DNA from 2 places in the Halomonas hibernica genome. Region 2 is predicted to be linked to the other one. Evidence: riboswitches for the same ligand, from Rfam matches in the RefSeq annotation. Region 2 holds a riboswitch; the other holds the start of a gene.
The links. A riboswitch is a leader RNA that binds a small molecule or an ion and turns the genes downstream of it on or off. The one in region 2 is predicted to bind thiamine pyrophosphate.

Region 1: it holds a riboswitch for thiamine pyrophosphate, as region 2 does, so the genes downstream of both, thiM (hydroxyethylthiazole kinase) here and FKN99_RS07270 (SLC5/6 family protein) in region 2, are expected to answer to the same signal.

Annotation. Positions count from the first base shown of each region.
Region 1 covers NZ_VIFN01000005.1:175,133-189,662, forward strand. The annotation lists gene FKN99_RS09875 (metal ABC transporter substrate-binding protein) at 1-808, shown strand, start outside; gene FKN99_RS09880 (LysR family transcriptional regulator) at 805-1,677, opposite strand; gene ampC (class C beta-lactamase) at 1,825-2,988, shown strand; gene FKN99_RS09890 (cupin domain-containing protein) at 3,121-3,786, shown strand; gene FKN99_RS09895 (DUF6164 family protein) at 3,783-4,148, opposite strand; gene gloA (lactoylglutathione lyase) at 4,150-4,683, opposite strand; TPP riboswitch at 4,912-5,007, shown strand; gene thiM (hydroxyethylthiazole kinase) at 5,032-5,832, shown strand; gene thiE (thiamine phosphate synthase) at 5,832-6,446, shown strand; gene FKN99_RS09915 (LysR family transcriptional regulator) at 6,443-7,363, shown strand; gene FKN99_RS09920 (DoxX family protein) at 7,450-7,866, shown strand; gene FKN99_RS09925 (DODA-type extradiol aromatic ring-opening family dioxygenase) at 7,970-8,707, shown strand; gene FKN99_RS09930 (D-alanyl-D-alanine carboxypeptidase family protein) at 8,830-10,131, opposite strand; gene rplQ (50S ribosomal protein L17) at 10,463-10,849, opposite strand; gene FKN99_RS09940 (DNA-directed RNA polymerase subunit alpha) at 10,889-11,884, opposite strand; gene rpsD (30S ribosomal protein S4) at 12,005-12,625, opposite strand; gene rpsK (30S ribosomal protein S11) at 12,638-13,024, opposite strand; gene rpsM (30S ribosomal protein S13) at 13,077-13,433, opposite strand; gene rpmJ (50S ribosomal protein L36) at 13,557-13,670, opposite strand; gene secY (preprotein translocase subunit SecY) at 13,721-14,530, opposite strand, start outside.
Region 2 covers NZ_VIFN01000003.1:254,262-268,791, reverse strand. The annotation lists gene FKN99_RS07290 (potassium/proton antiporter) at 1-1,261, opposite strand, end outside; gene FKN99_RS07285 (hypothetical protein) at 1,373-1,759, opposite strand; gene FKN99_RS07280 (CoA-acylating methylmalonate-semialdehyde dehydrogenase) at 1,987-3,486, shown strand; gene FKN99_RS07275 (hypothetical protein) at 3,549-4,241, opposite strand; TPP riboswitch at 4,507-4,611, shown strand; gene FKN99_RS07270 (SLC5/6 family protein) at 4,601-5,989, shown strand; gene corA (magnesium/cobalt transporter CorA) at 5,986-6,954, shown strand; gene FKN99_RS07260 (zinc-binding dehydrogenase) at 7,032-8,210, shown strand; gene FKN99_RS07255 (proline racemase family protein) at 8,234-9,271, shown strand; gene FKN99_RS07250 (DUF1289 domain-containing protein) at 9,306-9,542, opposite strand; gene arfB (alternative ribosome rescue aminoacyl-tRNA hydrolase ArfB) at 9,569-9,985, opposite strand; gene FKN99_RS07240 (D-2-hydroxyacid dehydrogenase family protein) at 10,057-11,004, opposite strand; gene FKN99_RS07235 (flavin reductase family protein) at 11,108-11,722, shown strand; gene FKN99_RS07230 (NAD(P)H-binding protein) at 11,973-12,602, shown strand; gene FKN99_RS07225 (DJ-1/PfpI family protein) at 12,834-13,403, shown strand; gene FKN99_RS07220 (ribbon-helix-helix domain-containing protein) at 13,541-13,903, shown strand; gene FKN99_RS07215 (hypothetical protein) at 14,000-14,341, shown strand; gene FKN99_RS07210 (DUF3820 family protein) at 14,344-14,530, opposite strand, start outside.

The DNA of each region.
Region 1 (14,530 bases), on a different contig from region 2:
AGGCTGGATGGAGCGGCTCATTGAATCCAGCGGCTACAACGGCGCATTGATCACGGCCACTGATGGCATTAACAAGCTCGACTACCATGGTCATGGGCACGACCACGGGCATGACCACGATCATGACCATAATCACGACCACGACCACGACCACGACCATGCGCATGGTGAATTTGATCCTCATGCCTGGCAGGATATGGCCCAAACGCGGATTTACGTTGCCAATATCCGTGACGGCCTGATTGAGGCCGATGAGGCTAACGCCGATGAGTACCGGGCTAACGCCGATAACTACCTGGCCAGCATGGCAGAAGTCGATGCTGAAATTCGTGAGCTCATCAGCGAAATCCCGGCCTCAACCAGCGTGATTACTGGCCACGACTCCTTTGGCTACTTCTCGAATGCTTACGGCGTCAACTTTTTGGCACCTACCGGCTTATCAACCGAAGTAGAACCCAGCGGCGCCAGCATGGCCGAGCTGGTGGACGTGATCAACGACCAGAACGTACAAGCCCTGTTCCATGAAAACATGACCAATCCTGCGGTCATTCAGCAACTTTCTGAAGAGACGAGCCTGCCGATTGCCGGAACACTGTATGCCGATGCGCTCTCTTCCGAGGGCGAAGCGAGCACTTACCTTGGCATGATGCGCCACAATGCGGTAGTGCTGCACGAAGCACTGGCCCAACCGGGCCATGATGACCATGCGCATGACGGCCACGACCATGCACATGACGATCATGACCATGATCATGACCATGATCATGACCACGGGCATGATCACAGCGAGCATAGCCATAGCCACTAGGCATTGGTTGCCAGGGTCAGCCACTCTCTAAAACAGGCCATGGCCTGGGTTTCTGGCCGCGACTGTAAGCGCGTCAGCCAGTACCCGCCTAAACTCACCGCGGTGCTGAACGGTTGTACCAAAGCACCGCTGGTGAGCGGGCGTGAGAACATTGAAGGCGGCGCCAGGGCAATGCCTACACCCTGCTGTGCGGCTTCTATCATGGCAATAGAAGAGTCAAACACGATACTTCTTGGCACAGAAACACTGCCTGATAACCCCGCCGCCAGTAGCCACTGCGTCCACTCATCGGTGCGATAAGAGCGTAGCCATGTTTCACCCACGACATCGGCCGGCGTCTTTAGCCGGGTGGCGATGTCAGGCGTGCACATGACCGACAGCGAGGCTGGCAACAAAGGCTGGGCCGCAATACCGTGCCAGGCGCCTGTTCCAAAACGAATAGCAAAGTCGAACCCTTCCGCGGCCATATCCGTGCGATTGTTATGGGTCGAAAGGCGCAGATCAATAAACGGATAGCGCTCCTGAAAGTCAGCAAGCCTGGGCAGCAACCAGCCGACGGCGAACGTGCCCACCGCGCCCACATTCAATACCTCCCGGTAGTTCTGCTCGCCTAATTGATCCAGCGTGTGCGTAATCTGATCAAAAGACGCCTTGAGGACCGGCAGTAACATTTCGCCCTCTTGCGTTAACATCAGCCCGCGCGGCAGGCGGGTGAACAGCGCTACCTTCAACTGGCCTTCCAGCAATTTTACGTGATGACTTACGGCCGCTTGCGTCACGCATAGCTCGGCAGCCGCTCGGGTAAAACTCAGGTGCCTGGCCGACGCTTCAAAGGCGCGCAGGGCTTTTAGTGGTAAGTAGGGACGCACGATACAGACCCCCAAATTTTTCTAATGGCTTATGCAAAATATCGCTGTTTGTCACCTTGTACGGTTCGCCGTAACGTAAGCAACGAATCAGCGGGGCCAACACCCGATGTTAACCAACAACACGTAACGGGTTTTCTGATGAACAAGATGTTAACAGCAAAAAATGCGCTTATTGTGGCAGGTTCGTTTCTTATCAGCGCTTTTGGCTATGCGAATGATGATCCACGCAGTCTGCCGGTGGCGTCGGTGGTCAACGACACTATCGTAGCCTTGATGGACGCGCACAGTGTCCCGGGCATGGCCGTAGCGGTGAGCGTTAAGGGCACGCCCCATTACTTTAATTATGGGGTCGCCGATCAAGAGGCTGGCGTGCCGGTAACCACCGATACGCTGTTTGAGTTGGGTTCCGTCAGCAAGACGTTTACGGCGACGCTGGCGGCTTACGCTCAGGCCAGCGGTGCTCTGTCACTTTCCGACCCCGCCAGCCAGTACCTGCCAGCCCTTGAAGGAAGCGCCTTTGATAACATCAGCCTATTGGAACTGGGCACCTACACGGCGGGTGGGCTGCCGTTGCAGTTTCCAGATAGCGTCAACAACGAAGACGACATGGTCGCCTACTACCGCCAGTGGGCACCGACGTATGCGCCAGGCACTCATCGGCTCTATTCAAATCCGAGCATTGGATTACTCGGTTACCTGACCGCCCAGCGGCTTGGAAAACCTTACGCCCAGTTGATGGAAGCGCACGTGTTTTCAGCACTCGGCCTTGAACACAGCTACCTGCAGGTACCTGAAGACGCGCAGGCGAACTACGCCTTCGGGTACTCAAAAGAGGATGAGCCGATTCGGGTGAACCCCGGCGTACTGGATGCAGAGGCCTACGGGGTAAAGTCGAATAGCGCCGATATGCTGGCGTTCATTAACGCCAACATGGACAGCTCAGCGGTGGATGAACCGCTGCGCGAAGCACTGGAAGCAACCCGGATGGGCTACGTCAACATGGGCGATATGACCCAAGGCCTCGGTTGGGAACGCTATGCCTACCCTGTGTCGCTTGACCAGCTACAAGCAGGCAATTCGCTGGAGATGGTGCTGGAGGCTAACAAGGCCGAGCAGCTTCAGACACCGCTACCGGCAGATGACGATGTGTGGTTTAACAAGACGGGCTCAACCAATGGCTTTGGCGCTTATGTCGCCTTTGTACCCAGCCAGCAAATAGGCATCGTGATGCTCGCCAACCGCAATTATCCCAACCAGGCACGTATTGAGGCCGCCCACCATATTCTGACGACGCTTGCGGCGACGCCCTGAAAAAAACCGCCTTTATGCAACGAGCCTCCCTAACGGCTCGTCATTAAAGCGCTCTTTTATGCATTGCATTTTGGGTGGTGGATAAGGAGACTTGCACTACCGCGATCCCCCCCACTGCAAAGAGCCAATACCATGCGCCTTAACGCCGACTTTAGCCACTTTGCCTGCGTAACGCCGGACCAATATCAATGGGTCGATTCGCCCAGTGCAGGCGTCACGCGCATGATGCTTGATCGCATCGGCGAGGAAGTCGCCAGAGCGACCAGCCTGGTATGCTACGCGCCCAACAGCCAGTTCACCGCACATACCCACGACGGCGGGGAAGAGATTCTTGTACTAGAGGGCGTGTTCGGTGATGAGCACGGCCGCTACCCTGCGGGCACCTATCTGCGCAATCCTATCGGTACGGGCCACACCCCGCACATAGGCGATGAGGGCGCGCTCATCCTGGTGAAGCTTCACCAGTTTGCAGCCAATGACACTCTTCAACTGGCCGTACCTGCCCACCGTTTACCTTGGCAGCCGGACCGTCGCCCAGGCATTACCTATAAAATGCTGCATACCTTTGGCCAAGAGCGCGCCAGCCTGGAGCGGTGGGAGGCGGGCGTGACGATTGTCTACCCAACGCTGGGCGGTGGCCTGGAAGCGTTTGTTCTGGAAGGCACCTTGTGCGACGGCGATACCGAATACCCGACGGGCAGCTGGTGTCGCTACCCTCCCGGCGCCGCTCCCCAACTTAGCGCGGGCAGCGAAGGGGTCAAGCTCTACTTAAAACGCGGGCACCTGCGGCTTGATTAACGTGTCAGGCCAAGAAATGGCAACAGCGTAAGCAGTGCCACCATGACGACCGCCACCATTACCAGGGTGACCTGAAAGGGATGCGCCGCCAGGCGGCGCCATAAGGTAGGTGCATCGCCTTGGCTCACGGCCTCGGCGTGCGCTTGCCGAGCCTTGGTGAAGCGCTCGGCTTGATACACCGCCAGTGCTGCTTCGGCCGCCTCACGCTGGGTTTCATCACGCAGCCAGATCGCGTCCACCCCTAAGCGGAAAAAACCGGCCTGCGTTTCATAGGTATCAAAACCATGTTCTGCCAGTAGTGAGCGGACTTCCATGGCTTCTTCATCGGTAACGTAGCGCAGCCGAAACAGCAAGTGTGCCATATCAGTCGCCCATCGCCGCCATTAGGTCGGCCTGGATAACTTCGATCCAGTAGCCGTCCGGGTCTTTCACAAAAATGACGCCCTGCATTTTGCCTTGATCCGCCCGCTTTATGAACGTCACATCGTGCTCATCAAACCACGCCTGGGCCGCTTCCAAGTCCGGCACGCTAAAGCAGATATGTCCAAAGCCCTGCGGTTCGGCATTGCCATCGTGGTAGGCAAAATCGTCCTGGTCTTCTGTGCCCCAGTTATGGGTAAGTTCTAACAGCCCCTTTTGGCTGAAGGTCCAGGCGGTACGCGCCTGGGTATCTTCCGGCACCTGGTCGTTGGCTTCCAGGTTCGCCAGAAAGTAGAGCGAAAACTGCATCTCTTCGAAATCCAGCCGACGCAGCACCTGCATGCCAAATACCTGGGAGTAAAAGGCCAATGAACGCTCGGGGTCTTTCGCCCGCAGCATCGTATGGTTTAAGCGAAACCCTTGGGTTTGCGCAGGGGCCGGACGAACGCCTTTATGCTGTTCACCTTGCAAAGTCATCTTGGGCTCCTTGTGGGAATTATGCTGTTAAATGAATTGATTGAGCGGTTATCTTTGACAAAAACCATACCGTGTACAAGCCTATCGCTAACCGTTTCACACCGCATGATGCCGTTGTGATGACATACCATGAGGGCAGAACAGCCATTATTCCAGCCCCGCTTACCCTACCGGCCTCCCCTTACACATCGTCTGCGCTTTACAGCACCGCCCAAGGCAAGGATAGTAGCCTGACGACAGGGGCGCTTGAGACGCTCAAGCTGAGATGCACCCTTAGAACCTGAACCGGATAATACCGGCGTAGGAAGTCGCGGTGTCATCACACCCGATCTACGCTGTGAGGTGGCCATGACATCACTCCCGCTGAGCGACGCGCTTTCCGCTGTACAACGCACCACGCCGTTAGTGCACTGTATTACCAATTTTGTAGCGATGAACAGCACAGCTAACTGCCTGCTGGCTGTCGGCGCTTCCCCTGCCATGCTGCATTCAACTGAGGAAGTCGCTGAGTTTACTCGCTTGGCCGGGGCACTTTCGATCAATATCGGTACGCCTTCACCACACTGGGCAGAAGGTATGCAACTTGCCGCCAAAACGGCCAACGAGCACAATACCCCCTGGGTATTGGACCCGGTTGCAGTGGGCGCCACTTATTACCGTCAAACGCTTTCACAAACGCTATTGGCTTTTAAGCCCAGCGTGATCCGTGGCAATACCTCAGAAGTCATGACGCTTTCCGGCTTGACCCACGCGGGCCGTGGGGTGGATGCCACGGCCTCTACGGATGAAGCGCGTGAGGCCGCCATTAACCTCGCCAAGCAGCAGCGCTGTATTGTCGCGATGACCGGCGTGCAGGATTTTATTACCGATGGCACTCAGCACTGGCGCTTGAGCGGCGGACACGCGCTTATGCCGCGTGTCACTACGCTTGGCTGCGCGTTAAGTGCCACCGTTGCCGCCTTTGTAGCGGCCAGCCCCGGAGCTCCCTTGAACGCCACGTTAGCCGCACTTACAAGCTTTGCTATCGCGGGTAGCCGCGCTGGACAACAGGCGGCAGGCCCGGGTAGTTTTCAGGTAGCCCTGTTGGACGCCTTGTATCAGCTAACGCCTACAGACGTCCGTCAGTTTACCGGGCTGGAGGAAGGATAATGCGTTTTGATCTTTCGCTTTATCTGGTCACTGACGCTCAACTCTGTCAAGCCGCAGGGCTAGAGCGCACCGTTATTGAGGCCGTCAAAGGGGGCGTCAGTTTTGTTCAACTGCGCGATAAACACGCAAGCGATACCGACATGATTGAACAGGCCAGGCGCTTGAAAGCCGCCCTGGCGGGTAGCGGGGTACCACTGGTGATTAATGACCGCTTGAACGTTGCCTTGCAAAGCGGCGCCGATGGGCTGCATGTCGGCCAAAGCGATACAGCGGTTCAAGAGGCACGGGCGGCCATGGGGCCAGAGGCAATTATCGGGCTTTCGATTAATACGCTTGAGCAGCTTCACTCAGCCCCCGTGGCCCTGCTCGACTACGTGGGCCTGGGCCCGGTGTTTACCACCCAAAGCAAGCAGGACCATGCTAAACCGTTGGGGTTTGAAGGCCTGGCTCAATTAGCCGCGGCCTGCACCTTGCCAAGCGTGGCCATTGGTGGGCTCAAGGCTGAACACGCCCAGCAGGTCGTTGCAGCCGGTGCCAATGGCCTGGCGGTTATCTCCGCCATTTGTGGCCAGCCTGATCCTTACCAGGCCGCACGGGCGTTGGCTCGGCCATGAACCAGCTCGATCATATTGCCGCTTTTGTCAAAGTTGCCGAGCTTGGCAGCTACACGCGGGCCGCTGAAGCATTGGATCTTTCCCGCACGCGGGTATCACGTATTGTCATGGCCCTTGAAGAGACGCTCGGGGTGCGGCTTATTCAGCGCACCACGCGGCGCCTGCATTTAACCGCCGAGGGCGAGCGCTACCTTGCGCATGCCCAAGCGATTTTACAGGCGCTTGATGAGGCTGCCGCCGACGTAGGCAGCGGTGTTTCTGAAATAAGCGGCCGTTTACGCATCAACGGCCCCATGAGTTTTGGCATGCGCCACCTCTCCCCGCTGGTGCCGCGCTTTATGGTGGCGTATCCTGGCCTGGACGTACGCCTGGACTTAGGTGACCGCCGCGTGGATCTTCTCGAAGAGGGCTACGATGTGGCCATTCGTATTGGCAACCTGCCCGACTCAAGCCTGATCGCCAGGCGTCTGACGCGCTGTCAAATGCTGTTTTGCGCATCCCCGGCGTACCTTGAAACCCATGGCGTGCCGGAAAATGCAGAGGCGCTTGCGCACCACCGCTGCCTGCGTTACCGCAGCGATTTAGCCAATAGCAACTGGCGTTTTGAAAATATGACGCTGACACCCCAAGGCCCGCTTGAAAGCAACAATGGCGATGTTTTAACCCATGCCGCCGAGGCAGGTATCGGTATCGCTCATCAACCCAGCTTTTTGGTAACGGAGAGCATTATCGCTGGGCGCCTGGTTCAGGTACTGCCGCACATCCCTCCCAAGATGCTGGATATTCATGCCATTTACCCTGCGCGACGCTTTTTACCTGCCAAGGTAGAGCGGTTTATTGAGTTGTTAACGGATGCCTGGGGTAGCCCGCCTTACTGGGAGCAGGAGATGGGATTGTCGCCTATTTCGCAACAGTGATGTTTGGTACGCGTGGATTATCTCTGCCGTCAATGAACGTAAAGTGTCCCCATTGAACTTTCATCACTGCCCAATGGAGATACCCCATGAATGCATCTTCTTCCACCATGAGCACAAACCTTCAACCCCACGCCATCGCACTGCTGCGACTATCACTTGGCGTGATGGCACTCGCCCATGGCCTGACCAAGGTGTTTGTGTTTACCCTGCCGGGCACGGTCGCCTACTTTGAGTCAATGGGCCTGCCAAGCGTTATAGCCTACTTAACGATTCTGGGCGAAGTTGGCGGCGGTCTGGCCTTGATTCTGGGTATTTATACGCGCTGGATTAGCCTTGCAATGATCCCTCTGCTACTGGGTGCTACGTCCGTGCATCTTGGCAACGGCTGGGCGTTTACCAACGCTGGCGGTGGTTGGGAGTTCCCGGCATTCTGGACCGTTGCCCTGCTCGTGCAGGCAGGTTTAGGCGGCGGCAGCTTTACACTGAACCGCCGCGTTAGCTAATCGCGTTAGGCGCACCCAAACGAGTTTATCTATCACCTTTTCTCCGCCATGCCTTTGCTCGCGCCCTGGTCACTGCCAGGGCCTTCTGCCAGGAGACGTTGTTATGCTACCCAGTCTTTTTATATCCCACGGCTCTCCCATGCTGATCCTCACCCCTACGCCTGCCCATCACTTTTTACGTTCGCTGGGCAAGCGACTGACGCCCAAGGCGATCATTGTGGTTTCGGCGCACTGGGAAAGTCAGACGCTGAAAGTCAGTAACAGCCCTTGGCCAGAAACCCTTCATGACTTCGGCGGCTTTCCCCGCGAACTGTTCGAGCAGCAGTACCCAGCACCTGGCGAGCCTGCACTGGCCAACCGCTTGGCCAAATTACTGGGCGCCTCAGAAGTGGAACGAGGGTTTGACCACGGCACCTGGGCACCTCTTTCGCTGATGTTTCCCAAGGCGGATATTCCTGTCGTTACGCTATCGCTGCCTGTGCGTTGGTCCAACGACAAGCTGGTTGAGCTGGGTAAGCGCCTGGCGCCACTGCGTGAAGAAGGTATTCTGGTGATCGGGTCGGGCAGCCTGACCCATAACCTTTACGAAACCATGCCGCTTGATAACCCAATGCCCAACTGGGTCGGCGCTTTTGCAGAGTGGGTCGACACCCAGCTTGTGAACAATGACCGTGAGGCGTTGCTTGCCTGGCAAACGGCCCCCGAAGCGAGCAGGAATCATCCAACGCCCGAGCATTTTCAGCCGTTACTGGTAGCCATGGGCGCAGGCGGTGATGTCACACCGCTCCACCGCAGCGTTGAGCATGGCGTGCTGGCAATGAACGCGTACGCCTTTGCCTAGCCTAAGCGATTGCGCGCGTACGTGTGCACTGGTGAAAAGCCGTAGTGGGTCGTGACATCAACCATAAAAAACCCCACCAGCTCATAAAAGCTGATGGGGTTTTTTGACATTTAAAACAAGGCTTAAAGGCTTGCGTTGACCACCATGCACTCCATGCCTTGCAGTTGTAGTTCACGGCAGGCTTCACGGGCGCGGTGCTCATCCAAAGCCACCAGGCGAGCACGGTATACCGGCGTTTGGCCTTCAAGCGTATCCACTTCCACGCGTCCGGCCAAGTTTTGCGTTAAGCGCTGGGCCGCTTGTTGGGCCAGCTGTTGAGCCTGCCCTTGCTGGCTAAATGCACCCACTTGGATACCCCAGGCGCCGGTCGGGGGAGCTTCCACCAAGCGCTCTCTTTGAATAAAGTCCTGCAAAGGGTCAGCGTTAGACGCGCGGGACGCCTCGGCCGGGCCTTCAACAGTGATCGTGGCCAGTTGCTCGTCTACGCTGGTATTGGGGGCAGGTGACAGCGTGGTCGTTTCAATACTGGCAAGCATTTGGCTTGGCGCAGGTGTTGGCGCCTTGGGGGGTGCCACGGGAGGTGTAGAACCACCAAACCCCATAAACTCCTGAGAGAAACTGGTATTGGCGACCCATGTACGCTGATCGCGCAGCTCAGCGCGCATAAAGCCTCGGTCGAGTAAATCGGCCATATGAGTATCACGCGATGAAGAGCTAAACCCTCCCATCACAATGGCAACCAGCCGCCGGCCATCATGCACCGCTGTCGTCGCGACGTTAAAGCCAGAGGCACGAATAAAGCCGGTTTTTAAACCATCGGCACCGGGATAGTCGCGCACCAGCCGATTATGACTGGTGTGGCGCTTGTCGCGATAAGTAAATTCCTGAAGACCGAAGTAATGGTAATACTGTGGAAAATCCTGCATGACACGCACCGAAAGTGTGAGCATGTCCCGCGCGGAGGTAATTTGCTGGTCATCAGGAAGTCCCGAGGCGTTGCGGAAGGTCGTGGCTGTCATACCTAACTCTCGCGCCTTTTCGGTCATAAGCCGCGCAAAGCGCTGCTCGCTACCGCCCAATGCTTCAGCCACCACAACGGCGACATCATTCGCCGAACGCACAGCCAGGGCGCGGATAGCGGTATCGACAGGAATCGTACTGCCCGCAGAAAGCCATAATTTGGTAGCGGGCATGGCCGCGGCCTGGGCAGAAACAGCGAGGGGCTCATTGAGCGTTAAAGTGCCACTTTCCAGCGCTTCAAAGGTCATGTACAGCGTCATCATTTTGGTCAGCGAAGCAGGATAACGCGGTGCATCCACATTTTCTGCGTATAAAACTTCACCGTTATCAAGATCGACCACAATACCTGCGTAACGTGGATTCGCCTGCACGGTCGAGGTGGTGATGATCAATAGCAGTAACATCGTTACCGCTAGCCATGCCCTCGACGCCTTGTTATCGTTTACTCCCCTCGTCACCATGTCTGCCCCTTGATGATTCATTTACGCTGGAAACGAGACGCACACTTTTTCCTCGGCCTGCACGCGTACACCCCCGCATTGAATAATGCGCCATGAATCAGTTCCCAAGGGTAAACAACTGCAGCGCCAATGGCCCCGTCAATTCACTCTAGACTAGCACGCTCGTCGGACAATTTAACGTTTATAGCGGCATTACTCGATACGCCAGGCATAAAAAAAACCGACCCAGCTGGGTCGGTTTTCATTCTGCTTTAAAGAGGCAGCAACTAAAGATTTACTCTTCAGCAGCGGCTTCTTCAGCAACCGGACGGTCTACTAGCTCAACGTACGCCATAGGCGCGTTGTCGCCGGTGCGGAAACCGCACTTGAGAATACGGATGTAGCCACCCGGACGCTCGGCGTAACGCGGACCCAGCTCATTGAACAGCTTGCCAACGGCTTCTTTGGAACGTGTGCGAGAGAACGCCAAACGACGGTTCGCAACGCTATCCTGCTTGGCTAAGGTGATCAGCGGCTCGATAACGCGACGCAGTTCCTTGGCCTTGGGCAGGGTTGTCTTGATGACTTCATGTTCGACCAGCGAGACAGACATGTTCTTGAACATGGCCTGACGATGCGAGCTGGTGCGATTCAGATGACGACCACTCTTACGATGACGCATGGTTGTAATTCCTTACCAAACTGGGACTCAAGTCGACACTCACGCGGTGGCCTTGTCGTCCTTCAGGCTAGCGGGCGGCCAATTTTCCAACCGCATGCCGAGGGACAAGCCGCGCGCCGCCAAAACGTCCTTGATTTCATTCAAGGATTTTTTACCGAGGTTCGGTGTCTTCAACAGCTCAACTTCTGTGCGCTGGATAAGATCACCGATATAGTAAATATTCTCGGCTTTTAGGCAGTTCGCGCTGCGAACGGTCAACTCAAGATCGTCTACGGGGCGCAATAGGATTGGATCAACGTGATCTTCTTCCTCTTCGACTTCCTGCTCTTTATCAGCTTCAAGGTCGACGAAGGCGGCCAGCTGCTCTTGCAGAATGGTCGCACTGCGACGGATAGCCTCTTCCGGATCCAAAGTACCGTCGGTTTCCAGATCGATAATCAGCTTATCGAGGTCGGTGCGCTGCTCAACACGAGCGGCTTCAACCGAGTAGGAAACGCGGCGGACAGGGCTGAAGGTGGCATCCAGCTGCAGGCGGCCAATAGCACGGGTCTCTTCATCAGAGCCACGGGCGTCAGCCGGTTCGTAGCCACGACCCAGCGCTACCTTAAGCTGAATTTTCAGCTCGGCACCTTCATTGACGTGTGCAATGACGTGGTCCGGGTTGACGATTTCGACGCTATGATCAAGCGCAATGTCGCCAGCAGTGACGACGGCTGGGCCCTGCTTGTTCAGCGAGAGCACCGCCTCATCGCGGCTGTGCATCTTGATCGCAACATCTTTCAAGTTCAGGAGGATTTCGATGACATCTTCCTGCACCCCTTCGAGCGCACTGTACTCGTGCTCTACACCCGCAATTTCAGCCTCTACCACGGCAGCGCCGGGCATAGACGAAAGCAGAATGCGACGCAGTGCATTCCCCAGGGTGTGACCAAAACCACGCTCGAACGGTTCGAGAACGATTTTGGCATGATGTGCGCTGATTTCTTCGACCTTGATGTCGCGAGGACGAAGAAACTCTGTCACTGAACGCTGCATATGAACACCTTTCAGGCTGCCAAACGGATACTGAGTTCTTAAGAACCGTACTCAAGAGCATCTGGGCGGTTAGCTTTGCTATCCCGCCCAGGCTTCAAGAAGCAGATTAATTAACGCCGCTTACTTGGAGTACAGCTCGACGATCAGGTTTTCGTTGATGTCGGCAGTCAGGTCACCGCGTTCAGGCAGAGCCTTGAAAGTGCCTTCCATCTTCTTGGCGTCGATTTCAATCCAGAGGATATCGCCACGGTTGGCCGCAATGGTCAACGCGTTTTGAATACGTGCCTGGTTCTTCGCCTTTTCGCGAATAGCAACAACGTCACCCGGCTTCACTTGGTAGGAAGCAACGTTAACGGTGCGGCCGTTCACGGAAATCGCCTTGTGGCTAACGAGCTGACGCGCTTCAGAGCGAGTCGAGCCGAAACCCATACGGTAGACGACGTTATCCAGTCGGGATTCAAGCAACTGCAACAATACTTCACCGGTCGCACCTTTCAGGCGAGCAGCTTCTTTGTAGTAGTTACGGAACTGTTTTTCGAGTACGCCATACATGCGACGTACTTTTTGCTTCTCACGAAGCTGCAAGCCGTAGTCTGAAAGACGCTGACGACGCTGGCCGTGTACACCCGGGATTTGCTCGGATTTACACTTTTTCTCGAAGGGAGTCACGCCACTCTTCAAAAAGAGATCGGTGCCTTCACGACGAGACAGTTTGCACTTCGGTCCAATATAACGAGCCATGAATCTGTCTCCTTAAACGCGGCGTTTCTTAGGCGGACGGCAGCCATTATGGGGAATGGGCGTCGCGTCTACGATGCTTTGCACGCGGAAGCCTGCGGCATTGAGTGCGCGCACGGCGGATTCACGACCGGGACCTGGGCCTTTAACCAGTACGTCTACGTTTTTCACACCATACTCGGCTGCAGCAGTCGCTGCACGCTCGCTTGCTACTTGAGCAGCGAACGGGGTGCTCTTGCGAGAACCACGAAAACCCGAACCACCGGCAGTTGCCCAAGAAAGAGCATTGCCCTGGCGGTCTGTGATCGTCACGATCGTGTTGTTAAAAGAGGCATGGATATGCGCAACGGCGTCCACTACCTGCTTTTTAACCTTTTTACGGTTACTACGCGGGTTAGCCATGTTGATGTCTATTCCTGTCGTTACGCCGGCTCTCTATTAAAGAGCCTGCGTATTATTTGCGGATCGGCTTACGCGGGCCCTTACGGGTGCGCGCGTTAGTCTTGGTCCGCTGACCACGCAGCGGAAGACTACGACGATGACGCAGACCACGGTAGCAGCCTAAGTCCATGAGACGCTTAATGTTCAGCGTAACATCACGACGAAGGTCGCCTTCTACGGTGTACTTACCAACTTCAGCACGCAGGGTATCCAGCTCTTCGCCAGACAGGTCCTGGGCCTTGGTAGTCGGCGCGATACCAGCAGCAGCACAGATATGCTGCGCGCGAGTACGGCCAATCCCGAAGATATAGGTCAGCGAGATCGCCGCATGCTTGTTGTCCGGGATATTGACGCCTGCAATACGGGCCATCAGCTTACTCCGAAATTTGAGCGGCTTGCTCGTTTATTCATCTACAAAAGGCGCAACAGCATACCCCTTTAAATGCCCTAAGGCAAGGGGTATGCCGAACACCCACTTAAAACAGCGTAGGAATTAACCCTGACGCTGTTTGTGCCGTGGTTCGATGCAGATGACGCGAACAGCGCCATTGCGTCGAATGATCTTACAGTTACGGCACATTTTCTTTACGGAAGCTCGAACTTTCATCGTTCTTTCTCCAAAAACGGCTCGCGGCGCGCCAATCGTAAGGCGGCGCCTCAGCGCGTGATGCCGCCGCTACCGTAGCCTTTCAGGTTGGACTTCTTCATCACCGAGTCATACTGATGCGACATGAGGTGTGACTGCACCTGGGCCATGAAGTCCATGATGACCACTACCACGATCAGGAGCGAGGTACCGCCAAAAAAGAATGGCACATTCCACGCAACGATCAGGAACTGGGGCATCAAGGAAACCGCAGTGATATATAGGGCACCGAACAAAGTCAGACGAGTCATGACTTTATCGATATAGCGAGCGGTCTGCTCGCCGGGGCGAATGCCCGGCAGGAACGCACCTGACTTTTTCAGATTGTCAGCTACATCCTTCGGATTGAAGACCAGCGCTGTGTAAAAGAAGCAGAAGAATACCACTGCCGCCGCGAAAAGCAAGATGTAAAGCGGTTGCCCAGGGGCTAATGCTTGTGATGCACGCTGTAACCACTCCATACCTTCACCTGCACCTACCCACTGACCAATAGAAGCCGGGAAGAGTAGAATGCTGGACGCGAAGATGGCAGGAATAACACCCGCCATGTTCACTTTCAAAGGCAGGTAGCTGCTTTGGCCTGCATACATCTTGTTGCCCACCTGACGACGTGGGTAGTTCACTTTCAAGCGGCGTTGACCGCGCTCAATGAACACCACAAACGCGACGGTGGCAATACCTAGCACTGACAGCGCTAACAGCGGAAGGACATTCCAGGCCCCTTCGTTACGAGCAAGTTCAAACGCTTGCCCCACGGCACTGGGCAGCCCAGCGACGATACCGGCGAAGATCAGCAACGAAATACCGTTGCCAATACCCTT
Region 2 (14,530 bases):
CTAGCCGATATTCCACAATGTCGGCGTCAACATCCTCCAATGAGGTAATCTCCAGGCTGGCGGCAGGCACAACAGGCGGTGGTTCGGTAAGTTTCAGTTTGCGCGCCAAGTAAGGCAGCGTAGTGCCTTGAATAGTGGCAGAAATTAATACCACGAAGAACACCACGTTGAAGATAAGTTCAGCGCCTTCCAGGCCGAAAATCAGTGGGAAAATAGCCAAAATAATGGGCACTGAGCCACGCAGGCCTACCCAGGCAACCAGCCCGGTTTCGCGGTTCGTAAAACCGAACATTTTTAGAATGGGAGTGACGGCGAGTGGGCGAGCCACCAAGGTTAATATAGCCGCAATCATCAGGCCTTCCAGCCATACATCCAGTAGGGAAACAGGATTAATCAGCAGCCCAAGCACCACGAACATGACGATCTGACTCATCCACGCTAATCCGTCATGAAACAAAAATGTGCTGCGCTGAAAGGCAATCGGGCGATTGCCGATCATGACGCCTGCAATAAAAATCGCCAGGAAACCACTGCCTCCAAGGTTCGCAGCAACGCCAAAGGCGAAGAGCCCACATGCCGCAACCAGAACGGGATAAAGGCCCGATGTGACCAGATGAATACGGTTAATAAGTTGAACGGCTGCCCAGCCGACCAGCAGGCCGACGGCGCCACCTACCCCGATTTGCAGGATAAAGAGTTTTAACAGGCCCACTCCAAGGGGCATATCGTTAACCAGTACTTCAAGTAATCCAATGGTTAAGAAAATCGCCATCGGGTCGTTGGATGCGCTTTCAATTTCAAGCGTAGACTTGAGCCGTTGATTAATATGGATGCCAGCATTACGCAGTAATGAGAAAACCGCAGCGGCGTCGGTGGAGCCGACGATGGCACCTAGTAATAAACCATCCAACAGGGGGAGCTTTAGAATATAAGCAGCAGCGACCCCGGTAATCATTGATGTGATCAAAACACCGAGCGTGGCCAATAGGGAGGCTGGCTTCCACACCAGGCGGATTGAGGCGAGGGGCGTTTGTAAGCCGCCATCGAACAAAATCATTGCCAGTGCCAACGTGCCCAGCGCGTGTGCCAAACCAGGATTATTAAAGTCGATACCGCCAATGCCTGCTTCCCCCGCAAGCATACCGGTTCCTAAAAACAGTACGAGTACCGGCATACCCAAGCGAGCTGACAGCTTGCTTGAAATAATGCCGACCAGTAGCAGGATGGCTGCTAGTAAAATAAGTTGGTCCACCAGAAACATACGCACGATTCCTGAAATAACTTGATATGGCCAGACCTTTTAATAATAAATGCCTGGTGTCATGTACGTGGCAAAGAGGCGTTACGCGCCTCTGTTAACCGTCGTTATTTGTTAAGCGTAGGGTGGTGCTCTGCAGGGAGGAAGGCCGCCTGGTAAGCCTGGGTTCGATGAGCCAAGGGTATTCAATACGCAGTGATAAACGGCAGGCGCAATACCAGGCCATCTTTCATGGGCGGGCAGAGCCACCCCGGTATCATTTTGAATTACTACCGGGTTTTGGCGTCGCTTGTCATGGTCCAGGCTAAGGCGATTAAGTGGGTTAGCCAGTACGATCAGCGGCTTGGCGTGGTCTTCCAGGGCTGAGTGATGAACTGGCTCAGCAGCCCGCGGCATCGCCTCGTGAGGAGCGGCGCACCACAGCAATAGCGCCAAGCTCCAGAGGCCCACTTGGCCGAGCCGGAGAGACGTCATAGCGGTGGGCATGTATTGCTGAGGCAAAGAGACATCTCCTGGGTGCGCCGTATTATCATCCCTTATTGGGAGGGGAGGTCAAGCGGTTAAACATGCGTTTGCACTGTCTTTGGCGTCTTGTCATCGCTAATCGGGGTTGTCACTAACCGTATTTGACGTTTACGTTAACTTGCTGATATACCCTATTCTTGGCCCTGGGGCAGCTATAGAGACTGCCTCTGTTACAAACACAATCATAATCAGGAGCAAGCGTAATGGCCGTTCGCGAAATTCCCATGATCATTGATGGTCAAGCCGTCCTGTCTCAAAGCCAGGAGTGGCGTGATGTGGTTAATCCGGCGACCCAAAAGGTGGTTGCCCGGGTGCCTTTTTGCACGGCAGAAGAAGTAGAGCATGCGATTGCAAGCGCCCATCATGCGTTTAGAGAGTGGCGCAAGGTACCGCTTGGAAAGCGCATGCGTATTATGCTGGCGTTGCAGGCACTGATTCGTGACAACACCGATGAACTAGCCGCCTTAATCACCGAAGAGCATGGCAAAACGTTGCCAGACGCCAAAGGTGAAGTAGGGCGAGGTCTGGAGGTGGTCGAACACGCCTGCTCGATTACCTCGCTCCAGCTAGGAGAGGTGGCCGAGAACGCGGCAAGCGACGTCGATGTTTATACGCTACATCAGCCGCTAGGCGTAGGGGCCGGTATTACGGCCTTTAACTTCCCGATCATGCTGCCCTGTTTCATGTTTCCGCTGGCCATCGCTACAGGCAACACCTTTGTGTTGAAGCCTTCTGAGCAGGATCCCAGCTCGACCATGCGCTTGGTGGAGCTCGCCCATGAAGCCGGTGTGCCAGCTGGGGTGTTGAACGTGGTGCACGGCGGTCCTGAGGTTGCCAACCAGATTGTCGATCACCCAACGGTTAAAGCGCTATCGTTTATTGGCTCAACCCACGTCGGCTCATTGCTTTACAAGCGGGCGGCAGATGCGGGTAAGCGTATGCAGGCGATGATGGGGGCGAAGAACCACTGTGTGGTTATGCCCGACGCAAATCGCAGCCAAGCCATCAACAATCTGCTGGGCTCAGCATTTGGCGCCGCAGGCCAGCGCTGTATGGCTAATTCGGTCGTGGTGCTGGTCGGTGAGGCGCGACAATGGATTGATGATATTGTGGATGCTGCAGGCCAGATGAAAGTGGGTCCTGGCACCCAACAGGATGCCGATTTAGGGCCGCTGGTATCGCCTGCCGCCAAGGAGCGGGTGTTAGGTCTTATCGAGACCGGTGAAAAGGAGGGCGCAACGCTATTGATTGATGGGCGTAACTGCCAGGTACACGGTTATCCGAAGGGCAATTTTGTGGGACCGACGTTATTTACCGATGTGACTGCGGAGATGACCATTTACCGTGAAGAGATATTTGGGCCGGTACTCTGCGTTGTCAACGTGGAAACACTCGACGAAGCGATTGCGTTTATTAATGCTAATCCTAACGGCAACGGCACGTCTATCTTCACGAATTCTGGCTGGGTGGCGCGGCGCTTTGGAACTGATATAGACGTGGGGCAGGTGGGTATCAACGTGCCAATCCCGGTGCCGGTTGCCTATTTCAGCTTCACTGGCTCACGTGCTTCAAAGCTCGGCGATTTAGGGCCAAATGGAAAACAGGCGATCGCCTTCTGGACGCAAACCAAAACGGTAACGGCACGCTGGTTTGAGCCTGAAAACGTTTCAAGCGGTATCAATAGTACTATTGCATTAAGCTGACGCTTACTTACTAAGCAGTCACTGGTTCTTGTGGGGGCCAGTGACGTTGTTGTACTCAAGGCTTAAAAATCATTCAGCAGGCTCAAGCTTTCTTCCAGTAGCTTTTCAATCGGCTTAAGTTGGCTTTCATGCAATACGAGTAGAGACGGCGCCTCTTTTGGCTGTCCGACAAGGGGCACTAAAAGGGCGAACTCACTCTCCTCTAGATGAAATTCATGAATTTCACGCGGGCCTAAGGCCGTTTGGCATTGGGAGCAGCGGTAGACATCGTCCTCGCCATACACCAACCGGTGATACATTTTAAAAAGCGTATAAAGTGCCAAGCCGCCTTCAAGCGCAGACCAGCGTGCGGGCGTTTTGGGTATATCGTCGGTGACCTCTTGCCCTTCGGCTTTGGCATCGGCGATCACATTTGCTAAAGGCATCGCCAAAATGGCAGGGTCTTCAGAGGGTAGCGGAGCGTTTTGCTTCGTGGCCTGGTCGAAGTCTTTCACCGCGCGCTTTACATCATCTAGCGTATTTAAAACGTAGTCAGCATGCTGTAAGTCGCCAGGCTCGCAGCTACCGTTCTCCCAGCCATGGATCACGCGTAGCGTCATGTCTCCTCGTGACATGGGGCGGGCCAGCAGCATATAAAGCATTACGCGAACGTGAAGCTGGCGCTCATCGGTATTGTTTTCAAACGCACGGTAGGGGTCAGCAAACAGAGTATTGAGCCGCCCTTGCGTATGCTCCTTGGCTTCGGTGTATGACATAGTGGTTTCCTGTAAGCGCGTCGCTTATTCTCCTGTGCGACGCTTGTAACATTAATGTTTTATAACACTAATGGCAGTAAGCTACTTTTATTTTGTAATGCTTTGACTCAGTTTACAGCAGCTTTTGTTAGTCTAGACAACGTTGTAGCGAATGAATAGCAGAAGTAAACCGTTTTCCTGTTAGCTATTTAGCGGCTAGGATACGGCGCGAGTAGCTGCTCATTTTGACGGTTAGCTCGCTTTACATCAGGATACGCTCTCAATTCACTGTCGCCAGGGGAGCCACGTTGCGTGGCTGAGAATGCTATGACGCAGACCCTGGAACCTGAACCGGTTAGTACCGGCGGAGGAAGTGCGACATGCCATACCTAACGTCAGCCGTGCTGGGCGCGGCGCTCTGTTGCTTTGCATTTTTAGGCCTTAAAGCCCGTGGGCGTAAAGGCTCATTGGATGACTTTGTAACCGCTCGTAATTCACAAACCAGCACCACGCTAGGGCTCTCTTTTGTTGCATCTGGTATGGGCGCCTGGATTTTGTTTGCACCGCCAGAAATTGGCGCTTTTATTGGCCCATTGGCCTTGGCAGGCTATGCCCTTGGCTCCTCACTGCCTTTTATCGTCCTTGGCTTTTATGGTCCGTCTATACGCCGGGCTCTCCCTGAAGGGCGGAGCATCGCTGAGTTTGCCGAGGCGTGCTATGGGCGCGGAGTGCGCCACTGGGTAACGCTGGTTTCCGTGGTGTATATGGCCTGCTTTTTAGCCGCTGAATTAACCGCTATTGGAGCGATCACCTCACTGCTTTCTGATGTTCCGTCGAGCTGGGTGATTATTGGAGTAACGCTCACTACGTTGCTTTACACGGTAAGCGGTGGGCTGCGCGCAAGCCTGGCCACTGACCGTTGGCAGGCATGGTTGCTGCTTGCACTGTTAGTGGTGGTTTCCAGTGTCACCGTTTGGCACTTGCCTGCCATGCCGAGCAGTGCGGCATGGCCCTCTATCGCCACTTCTGATGCGCTTAGTGTGGCACTAACGCTTGTCATCGCGGTTACCGCAGCGAACTTGTTTCACCAGGGCTACTGGCAGCGGGTATGGGCGGCACGTGATGATCACAGTTTGGCCCGCGGGGCTTGGGTAGGAGGGGGCGCCACGGTCATGATCGTTATGGTGATTGGCGGTTTGGGTATGCTTGCTGCCATGAACGGTGTTCCGCTGGGCGAACCGCCCATGCCTTTTTTTGCACTGCTCAATAACGCGCCACCCTGGCTAGCTATAACGGCACTAGTGCTTGCCGTTACATTGGTGGCGTCCAGCGTAGATACGCTACAAAGCGGTATTGCCTCACTGATCGTGTCGCGCAGTGAACAGCCAAGCGTTTCTATCGCGCTCACACGCTGGATGACCGTTTTGCTTATGGTGCCTGTCGTGGTTGTCGCACTTCAGGGTGTGTCTGTTTTACGTCTTTTTCTAATCGCTGATTTAGTCTGCGCTGCAACCGTGGTACCCGTACTGCTGGGCTTGTGGCGGCGCATGACGCCCCTTGCGGCTATCGGTGGCGGCATGGCGGGTCTATTGGGTGCGATCTTGCCTGGGTGGATGAGTCACGCCAGCATAAGCGAAGGGATAATGGCGGCAAGCTTTCCGAACAGTGTACCCACACTAGCGCCGTTTCTAGGTGCGTTGTTAGCTTCCACGGTGGTAAGCGTGTTATTAGCGTATTTAAGAACCCCCTGGAACCAAGGACAGTTATGATTCGCAGTATTTTGACGACCCCTGATGGCGAAACCCATGAAGGGAACGAAGAGCTTTTTGTCACATGGCAGAATACCCCCGGCAGTCATATATGGATCGATATGCAGGGGGAATCAGCAGAATCTGCTGAGCGGCTACTGGGTAAATTTGAGTGTCACCCCATGGCTATTCAGGATGCCCATAAAGAGCGCTTACCACCCAAAATAGAAGAGTTTGATAACCACGCACTGATTATTTACCGCGGTATTTCATCTTTTGATGCCCAGCTAAACTTTGTTCCTCAGCAGGTCTGCTTTTTTATTGGTGAGTGCTTTCTAGTGACGCTACATCCAGGCGTTGCCATGAGCATTGAGCGGCTCTTTAAGGAGCACGGTAAGACGTTATTAGCGAAATCACCGGAGCAGGTGGCGCTCAAGGTGATGTATATCTCTGCTGGGTATTACATTGATAGCCTGCTTGAATTTGAAGCGGAATTAAGCGATTTAGAAGATGAGTTACATGAAAATGGTAACGATGTATTAATGCGCAAAATTACCATGTACCGCTCCCGGCTGGTTAAGATGCGGCGCGTGTTTAATTATCATAAAGGGATTACCCAAGAGTTAACTGTCTACGACTATGAGCACGTCCCGCGTGAGGAAAATGAAACGCTGCATGCCATTAACGATGTTGCCGAACGTTTTGAGCGGCTTTATACGCTTACTCAGATGTATTACGACATTTGCGGTGATTTAGTAGACGGTTACATATCAATCTCGTCGCATCAACTGAACATTACAATGCGCGTTCTAACGGTCATTACGGCGATTTTTGTTCCGTTAACGTTTGTTGCGGGTATCTACGGGATGAACTTTGACTACATGCCGGAGCTGCACTATCGCTATGGCTACTTCTTCATTTTAGGCATGATGGCAGGAATCGGTGGCGTGCTGATTTGGGTGTTCAGGCGAAAGGGCTGGTTCTAATTCAGCAGGCTTTTAAGGGGTAGCAAGAGTTTGCTATGGTCGGCTAGTCTTATTCCTTTGTATCAAGGAGCCTGACAATGCCTGAATCTACCGCCGTTTCTTCTACGATGGCTGCCATGCTCTTGGTCGGGCATGGTGGCGTCGAACAGCTGCATTATCGTGAAGACGTCAAAACGCCGTTGCCCGGCCCAGGTGATGTTCTGGTCCAGGTGACGGCGACCGCGAAAAACAATACCGACCGTAAAGCGCGTGAAGGCCTGTATCCCACCAAAGAGAAAGGCGACGTGACGTCCTTTGCCATGGGTGGCACGCCCACCTTAACGTTTCCGCGTATTCAGGGGGCAGATGTAGCCGGGCGTATCGTCGCGGTAGGCGAAGGCGTGGATGCCGAGCGTATTGGCCAGCGCGGCCTGCTTGATTTCAATATTTATGCGGATGAGCGCCGGGATATCAATCTCACTCCCGACTACTACGGCCATGGGGCCGATGGCGGCTACGCTGAGTATATTGCGGTACCCGCAGACCAGTTCCACTCCATTGATAATCCCGAACTCCGCGATGCTGAGCTAGCCGCGATGGGCATGTGCTCCTATCAAACGGCGTACCATATGATGACCTCGGCACACATCAAGGCTGGCGAGCGCGTGTTGGTAAGCGGTGCCAGCGGTGGCGTAGGTACCGCGCTCATTCAACTGTGCCGTATTGTCGGTGCTGTTCCTTATGCGGTCAGCCAGCCTGATAAAGCCGCTGCGCTGCAAGCGTTAGGCGCCGAAGCCGTTATTGACCGTGGCGACCTGCCGACCTTTGTTGAGCGCGTCTTAGAAGCCACTGGCGGAAAGCCAATTGATGCGGTGATGGACTTGGTCGGCGGCGAGATGACCGACCTGTTTATCGATACCATGATTGTTGATATGCAGCACCGCCAATCCTATCCGCGCCTTTCCATCGCAGGGGCCAGCGGCGGTAATCTCAGTGAGATCATGTGGACGCGTATTTACCTTTATCAGGTGCAGATATTTGGCGTTTCTCACGGTACTCGTGAAGAAGCCGAGCAGCTAATCGCCTGGATTCGTAGTGGTGAACTCAAGCCTGTTCTCCATGCGGCGTTCAAGCTTTCTGAACTGCATAACGCCGAGCGCTATTTTGTTAATCGGGGCAGCAATTATCTCGGCAAAATTGTCATTGTTCCAGATGCGCAGTGGGATACCCACGGCGCACCTTTTGCACTAACAAACGCTCAGGAGCAACGCCTTTGAAAAAGATCCATACGCTTCAATTAATGGATACTCATGCGGGGGGCGATGTCAGCCGAATCGTAACGGGCGGGATTGATGCTCTGCCGGGCGCCACGGTGCGGGAGCAAATGGAGTACCTGCGCGATGATGCCGATGGCTTGCGTCGCTTGCTGCTGGAAGAGCCCTACGGTATTCCGGAGATGTCGGTGGACTTACTGGTGCCAGCGACGCACCCCGAGGCCGCTGCGGGTTATATCATTATGGAAGTCATGGGCTACCCGATCTATTCAGGCTCCAATACCTTGTGTACGGCAACCGCGGTGCTCGAGTGTGGGATTGTACCTAAGCAGGAAGGCATTCAGCAGTTTTCGTTGGAGGCCCCGGCAGGCCTGGTACATATTGAAGCGCGTGTGCATAACGGTGTGGTCGAGTCGGTTACCTGTGAGGGTTTGCCCAGCTATATTGATACCTACCGCGATACCGTCCAGGTGCCTGGTATCGGCACCGTGACGTACTCTGTCGCCTATAGCGGAGGCTTTTACGCGTTAGTGGATGCTGCCGAGCTTGGTTTTAAGCTTATTCGTGAGGAAGAGCAGGCGCTTTCGGCCTGTGCGCATAAAATTGTTGAGGCCTTGCAGGCTCAGCGCGGCTTTTCCCACTACACGCTGGGTGATGTAGGCCCGTTGCCTTTCCTGCATTTTATGGGACCCGAAGAGCAAGTGGGTGAAGGGTATGTACGCTCTCGTTCAACAACCTACGTTCATCCGGGTGTGATTTGTCGCAGTACTACCGGCACCGGCACCTCCGCCAGGCTAGCGTTAATGAACTACGAAGGTCGACTCAACATAGGGGATAAACTGGAAACGGTCTCGCTACGTGAAACCGGGTTTATTGGCACGTTTACAGGGACTCATCAGGAAGGCGCCTACCAGGTGGTTGAAAATACGATTACCGGGCGCAGCTATGTGCTGGCTCAGTCGGATATCGTGATCAACTGTGATGACCCTCTGGTTTCCTGCGGTGAGCTGCACCATATTTTGAGCGACCGCCACTCTGTTAACCACCAATCTGTTAACCTCTGATCTGTTAATCAATACCCTGTTAATCACTGCTCTGTTAAGTCGGGTGGCTAATCTCGGTTAACGCGATATCGAGATAGCCTTGCGCTTCCAGGCGCTTCCAGGCGCTTCCAGGCGCTTCCAGGCGCTCCCAGGCCGGGGCTTTTTCGGCCTCGGTCATTTGGCCCCAATAGGCAATTTCATCCAGCGTACGGCCACAGCCTTGGCACGTATTTGTCGTGTCTAGCTGGCAGTGCTGGATGCAAGGAGAGAGCGGTCGGGAAATGGTGGTCATGCGCAATTCAATCGACTCAATAGCGCTTACGAAGAGGAAACTTTACCACGTAGCGATTTGATTTTTCCTTTGCGGGTCTTGTGGTCAACGCGACGTCGCTGGGAGCCTTTGGTGGGTTTTGTCGGGCGGCGTACCTTTTGCTGCCGAGTCGCGCTGATGATCAATTCTTTCAGGCGAGCAAGGGCATCTTCTTTATTAAGCTCCAGCGTGCGATAACTTTGCGCCTTGATAATCACCACACCCTCTTTACTGATGCGTTGATCATTGAGTGCTATCAAACGTTCTTTATAAAACGGCGGCAGGGTAGAGCGTGAAATATCAAAGCGCAGATGTACCGCTGACGCCACTTTGTTGACGTTCTGACCGCCTGCACCCTGAGCGCGAATTTGGCTAATATCAATTTCCCAGTCGGCCAAGGCAACATGGTTGGAAATAGTGAGCATCAAGTCCTCTGTGTCACAGGTGAGTAATAAGGCTAGCACACTTGACACAGAGGTGGTCGCAGCGACGGAGTTTAAGAGGCGAGATTAGTGACCGGCTCACCGTTGCTAAACGCGACGACATTCGCAAACGCGTCACCAAAGTAGAGCTCGTAGCTATCTTTTTCGACATAACCCAAGTGAGGCGTCGCTACGCAGTTGGGCAGGGTGAGCAGAGGATCGTCGCAGGTCGGCTCGCTATCGAAAACATCAACCGCCGCGCGTCCTGGCCTGCCTGCTTCGAGGGCGCTAACTAATGCACCTGATGCAATTAACGGTGCGCGACTGGTGTTTACCAGAAGCGCTGTGGGTTTCATGCAGGCTAAATGGTCAGCGGTCACAATACCCCGCGTTTCATCGTTTAGGCGCAGATGTAGGCTAAGCACATCGGCACGTTTAAAGAGATCCTGCTGGCTCTCGGCAACCGTTAACCCGGCGTCCATGGCTCGTGCTCTGGTGCCTTCGCGCCCCCATACCAGCACGTTCATTTCAAATGCCTGTGCGTAACGGGCCACCAGGCTACCAATTTTGCCCAAGCCAAAAATCCCCATTGTGCGGCCTTTTAGCCCAGTGCCCAGCGTTTGTTGCCAGCGGCCAGCTTTAAGGTTTTCTACTTCTTCAGGCAGGTGGCGCATGCCGCAAAGTACCAATCCCCAGGTTAATTCGGCCGCCGCGTGCGGCGAGCCTTTACCTGTCATAACGGTAACGCCTTGTTGCTGACACGCTTTTAGGTCGACATGAGCCGCACCGCCCCCGGTTTGGCTAATCACTTTTAAATTGGGCAAGCGTTCAAGCAGCGCTGCAGTGATAGGGGTACGTTCACGAATTAACACAAGCGCATCCGCGTGATAAAACCGTGCCACCAACGCCTCAAAATCGGTCAGCGTATCGTGATAAATAGTTACGTTGTGCCCGTTGAGCATTGCATAGGCATCCAAATGGCGTACACAGTCCTGGTAATCATCAGGTATCACGATATTCATTGGCAGGTCCTTGGTCGGTGTAAGATCATCGAAAAAAGCAGCGCCGATAGCGTGCTGTTATAAGGTGATACTACTCTCATGCTAGGCAATCAAGGATCAACGAATGAGCGACTATTTATTAGAGGATTCCCCGTTAAGTGCTGGCATGATTTACCGTCTACTCTCGGGAAGTATCTGCCCTCGCCCGATTGCATGGGTGGCCACGCAGGATGTCAGCGGGAAAGACAACCTTGCCCCCTTTTCGTTTTTCAATGTGGCAAGTGTAACCCCGCCTGTTTTGGCCTTTTCGCCACTTCTGGATGGCAGTGGGCAGCCTAAAGATACCCTGCGCAATCTAGAGGAGTTGCCGGAGTGCGTAGTGCATGTTGGCAGTGAAGCGCTGATTGAAGCATTGAATACAACCAGTGCCAGCCTGCCCAGAGAGGAAGATGAGTTTACGCTTGCAGGGCTTGAAAAAACTCTAATGCCAGGCGTCACAGTGCCACGCATTGCTGCCTCCCCAGTTGCCTTTGGTTGCAAGCTTTATGATCTGATTCGCTTTGGTGACCAGCCTTTGGCAGGTACGCTCGTGCTGGCGCAGATAGTCTCTATTCATATTGACGACACCTTATGGGATGGCCGTCACGTGGATATCGATTTACTCAAGCCGATTGGCCGACTAGCGGGCAGCGACTACGCTCGCGCCACTGATCGCTTTGCTATTGAGCGCCCGGCTTAGGGAACTGCTTTTGCCTTGGCCTACCAGGTTTGGTCCGAGCCCAGTACCTTATGAGTGTGCATGAGACCTGCACTGTCGTTGCCACAACACAAGACACCTACACGTTTAGCTTAATGCTGTTGCAGTGTTTTCTTTCAGCGAGCGTGCTCTAAGCACGTTCGCTGTTTTACGCCCAAGGCTTGATTTCTCCAAGCTGTGGCTGCACTAACTAATGAATAGCCCGTGAATATACGTAAACCAGAGAGGCAACATGACCACATTAGTAATAGGTGCCAATGGGCAGATTGGTAAACAGTTTTGTGAACTCGCCCAACAGGCTGGGGAGCCGATTAAGGCAATGATCCGGGATGAAAGCCAGGCAGAGTGGTTCAGCGAGCGTCAGATCCCCATCATTGTGGCTGATCTTGAGGGTGAGTTTGAACACGCCTTCGAGGATTGCGATCAGGTGATTTTTACTGCTGGCTCAGGCCCGCATACTGGACCGGATAAAACGCTCATAATTGACCTTTATGGTGCTATCAGAGCCGCTGATATCGCCAGTGAAAAAGGGCTTGATCGCTATATTATGGTGAGTGCTATTCGCGCAGAACATCCGCTTGAAGCACCCGAAAAGATGCGCCCTTACATGGCCGCCAAGTTTGCAGCGGATAGCCATCTACGTTTTGCCAAGGTTCCCCATGTCATCCTTAAACCAGGCCCCTTGACTAACGAGGAGGCAACGCACGGGTTTGCCGGGACAATGGAGGCATCTCCTGAACAATCCATTACCCGGGCAGATGTTGCCCATGCCTTGCTGCACGTTGTGAAAACACCTACGTTGAAAGACAAGGAGTTCACGCTCTTGAACGGTAAGGAACGTATTAGTGACTTGGTGCGTTGAGCCTGAACATCACATAGTAACGATCTAAGCTTCCCCTTACCCTTGGCAAATTATGGCTTGAAGAGCGCCACATACAAGCGTGCCATCATGCATCTGCCGGTTTGACCGCGTGTTTTCGCTATAAAAAAATCAGTGTAGTAATGGTGTACTACCGCTATCGAAAACGTGCTTGCTAGGCTTGTTTGGCACACGCAGCGTGTGCGCAACGACAAAACAAGAAGGAGTACGGAGATGACCAGCAAGCGCATTCTGATGATTACCGGCGACTTTACTGAAGATTACGAGACCATGGTGCCTTTCCAGACATTGATGGCTGTTGGTCATCAGGTTGATGCCGTTTGCCCTGGCAAGGCATCGGGCGACACCGTGGCGACAGCGATCCATGATTTCGAAGGTGATCAAACCTATTCTGAAAAACCTGGCCACCGCTTTGCGCTCAATGCTGATTTTGAGCGTATTGATCCCGCTGACTATGATGCGCTGGTGGTGCCCGGCGGACGTGCTCCGGAATACCTACGCTTGAATCAGGATGTGTTGGCGATGGTTCGGCACTTTTTTGAAGCCAATAAGCCTGTCGCTGCGATTTGCCACGGCGCGCAATTGCTAGCCGCTGCAAACGTGCTCAAAGGCAGGCAGTGTTCTGCATACCCGGCTTGCCAGCCAGAAGTTGAGTTGGCAGGCGGGCATTTCGCCAGCATTGAGGTAAATGAGGCGGTAACCGATGGCAATCTGGTGACGGCGCCCGCTTGGCCAGCCCACCCAGCTTGGCTTGCTCAATTTATGGCGCTGCTAAACCAGTGAGCGCTGGGCCGTTAGCATCATCATACAAAGCAAAGCTTACGCGCCTACCTAACAGACATGCACCTAGCAGACATTAGGCGCGTAGCGTATTTGCCCGCTATGCTAACGGCTTACCTGAACGTTAAGAGATCACACCCATGTGCAAACTCTTTATTCACGCCAATCCTGAATTATGGTCCAGTGCGACGCATTCACTGCGTATTGATGGCATGGTGACGAGCGTGCGAATGGAGCACTACTTCTGGCTTATTTTGGAAGAGATCGCCACGCGTGATGGTATGAATACGGCTCAACTGATTACTCGCCTGTATCATGAATCTATCGATGCCGGACACGACCTGGGCAACTTCACCTCGTTTTTACGCGTGTGTGCGCTACGCTATCAGGCGCTTCAACTAACGGGAGATATTCCCACTCCGCATGAAATACCGATTGCGACGCTGGATGCTGAGGAGATACTCGTGCGTGAAGGCCGCTCCAGGCGCCGCCAGGTTCACTAATCACTGACCGTCTCAGCGTGATAGTGAGTAGCGATAAAGCCAGTACGTGAGACAGTAGGTGAGACAGTACGTGAGACAGACATTAACAGGGTTTTTATGACAGATGTTGCGACTGCCGTGCGCCAATTACTCACCACGGCACCCGAAAAAACATTACCGATCACCTATCAGCAAGTGGCTGCGGCGTTGGGTCTGACACCTCCACGTACTATTCAGCGGGTGGCTCAGGCGCTAGAGCAGCTGATGCGCGATGATGCTGCTGCCCATCAGCCGTTTATCGCCGCGCTGGTGGTAAGCCGCCGGGGCGATAATATGCCCGCTGCTGGTTTTTTTGAGCTGGCCGTAGCGCTGGGGCGCTTTCCCGATGACGCCACGCAACATGCCAAGGCGTATCGTCATGAATATCAGCAGGTATTGGCGTCGCGCTCAAACGCGTAACCTTACTTGGACGGCTTGCGTAACGGCTCCAGCAAGTCGCTTAACCCATTATGGTCAATTTCCTGCATTAGTTGCAGCAGTTGGCCAATCTCTCCCGATGGAAAACCTTCCCGCGCAAACCAGTTAAGGTAGGGCCCCGGCAAGTCGGCAATGAGCCAGCCCTGGTGTTTGCCAAACGGCATGGTGCGA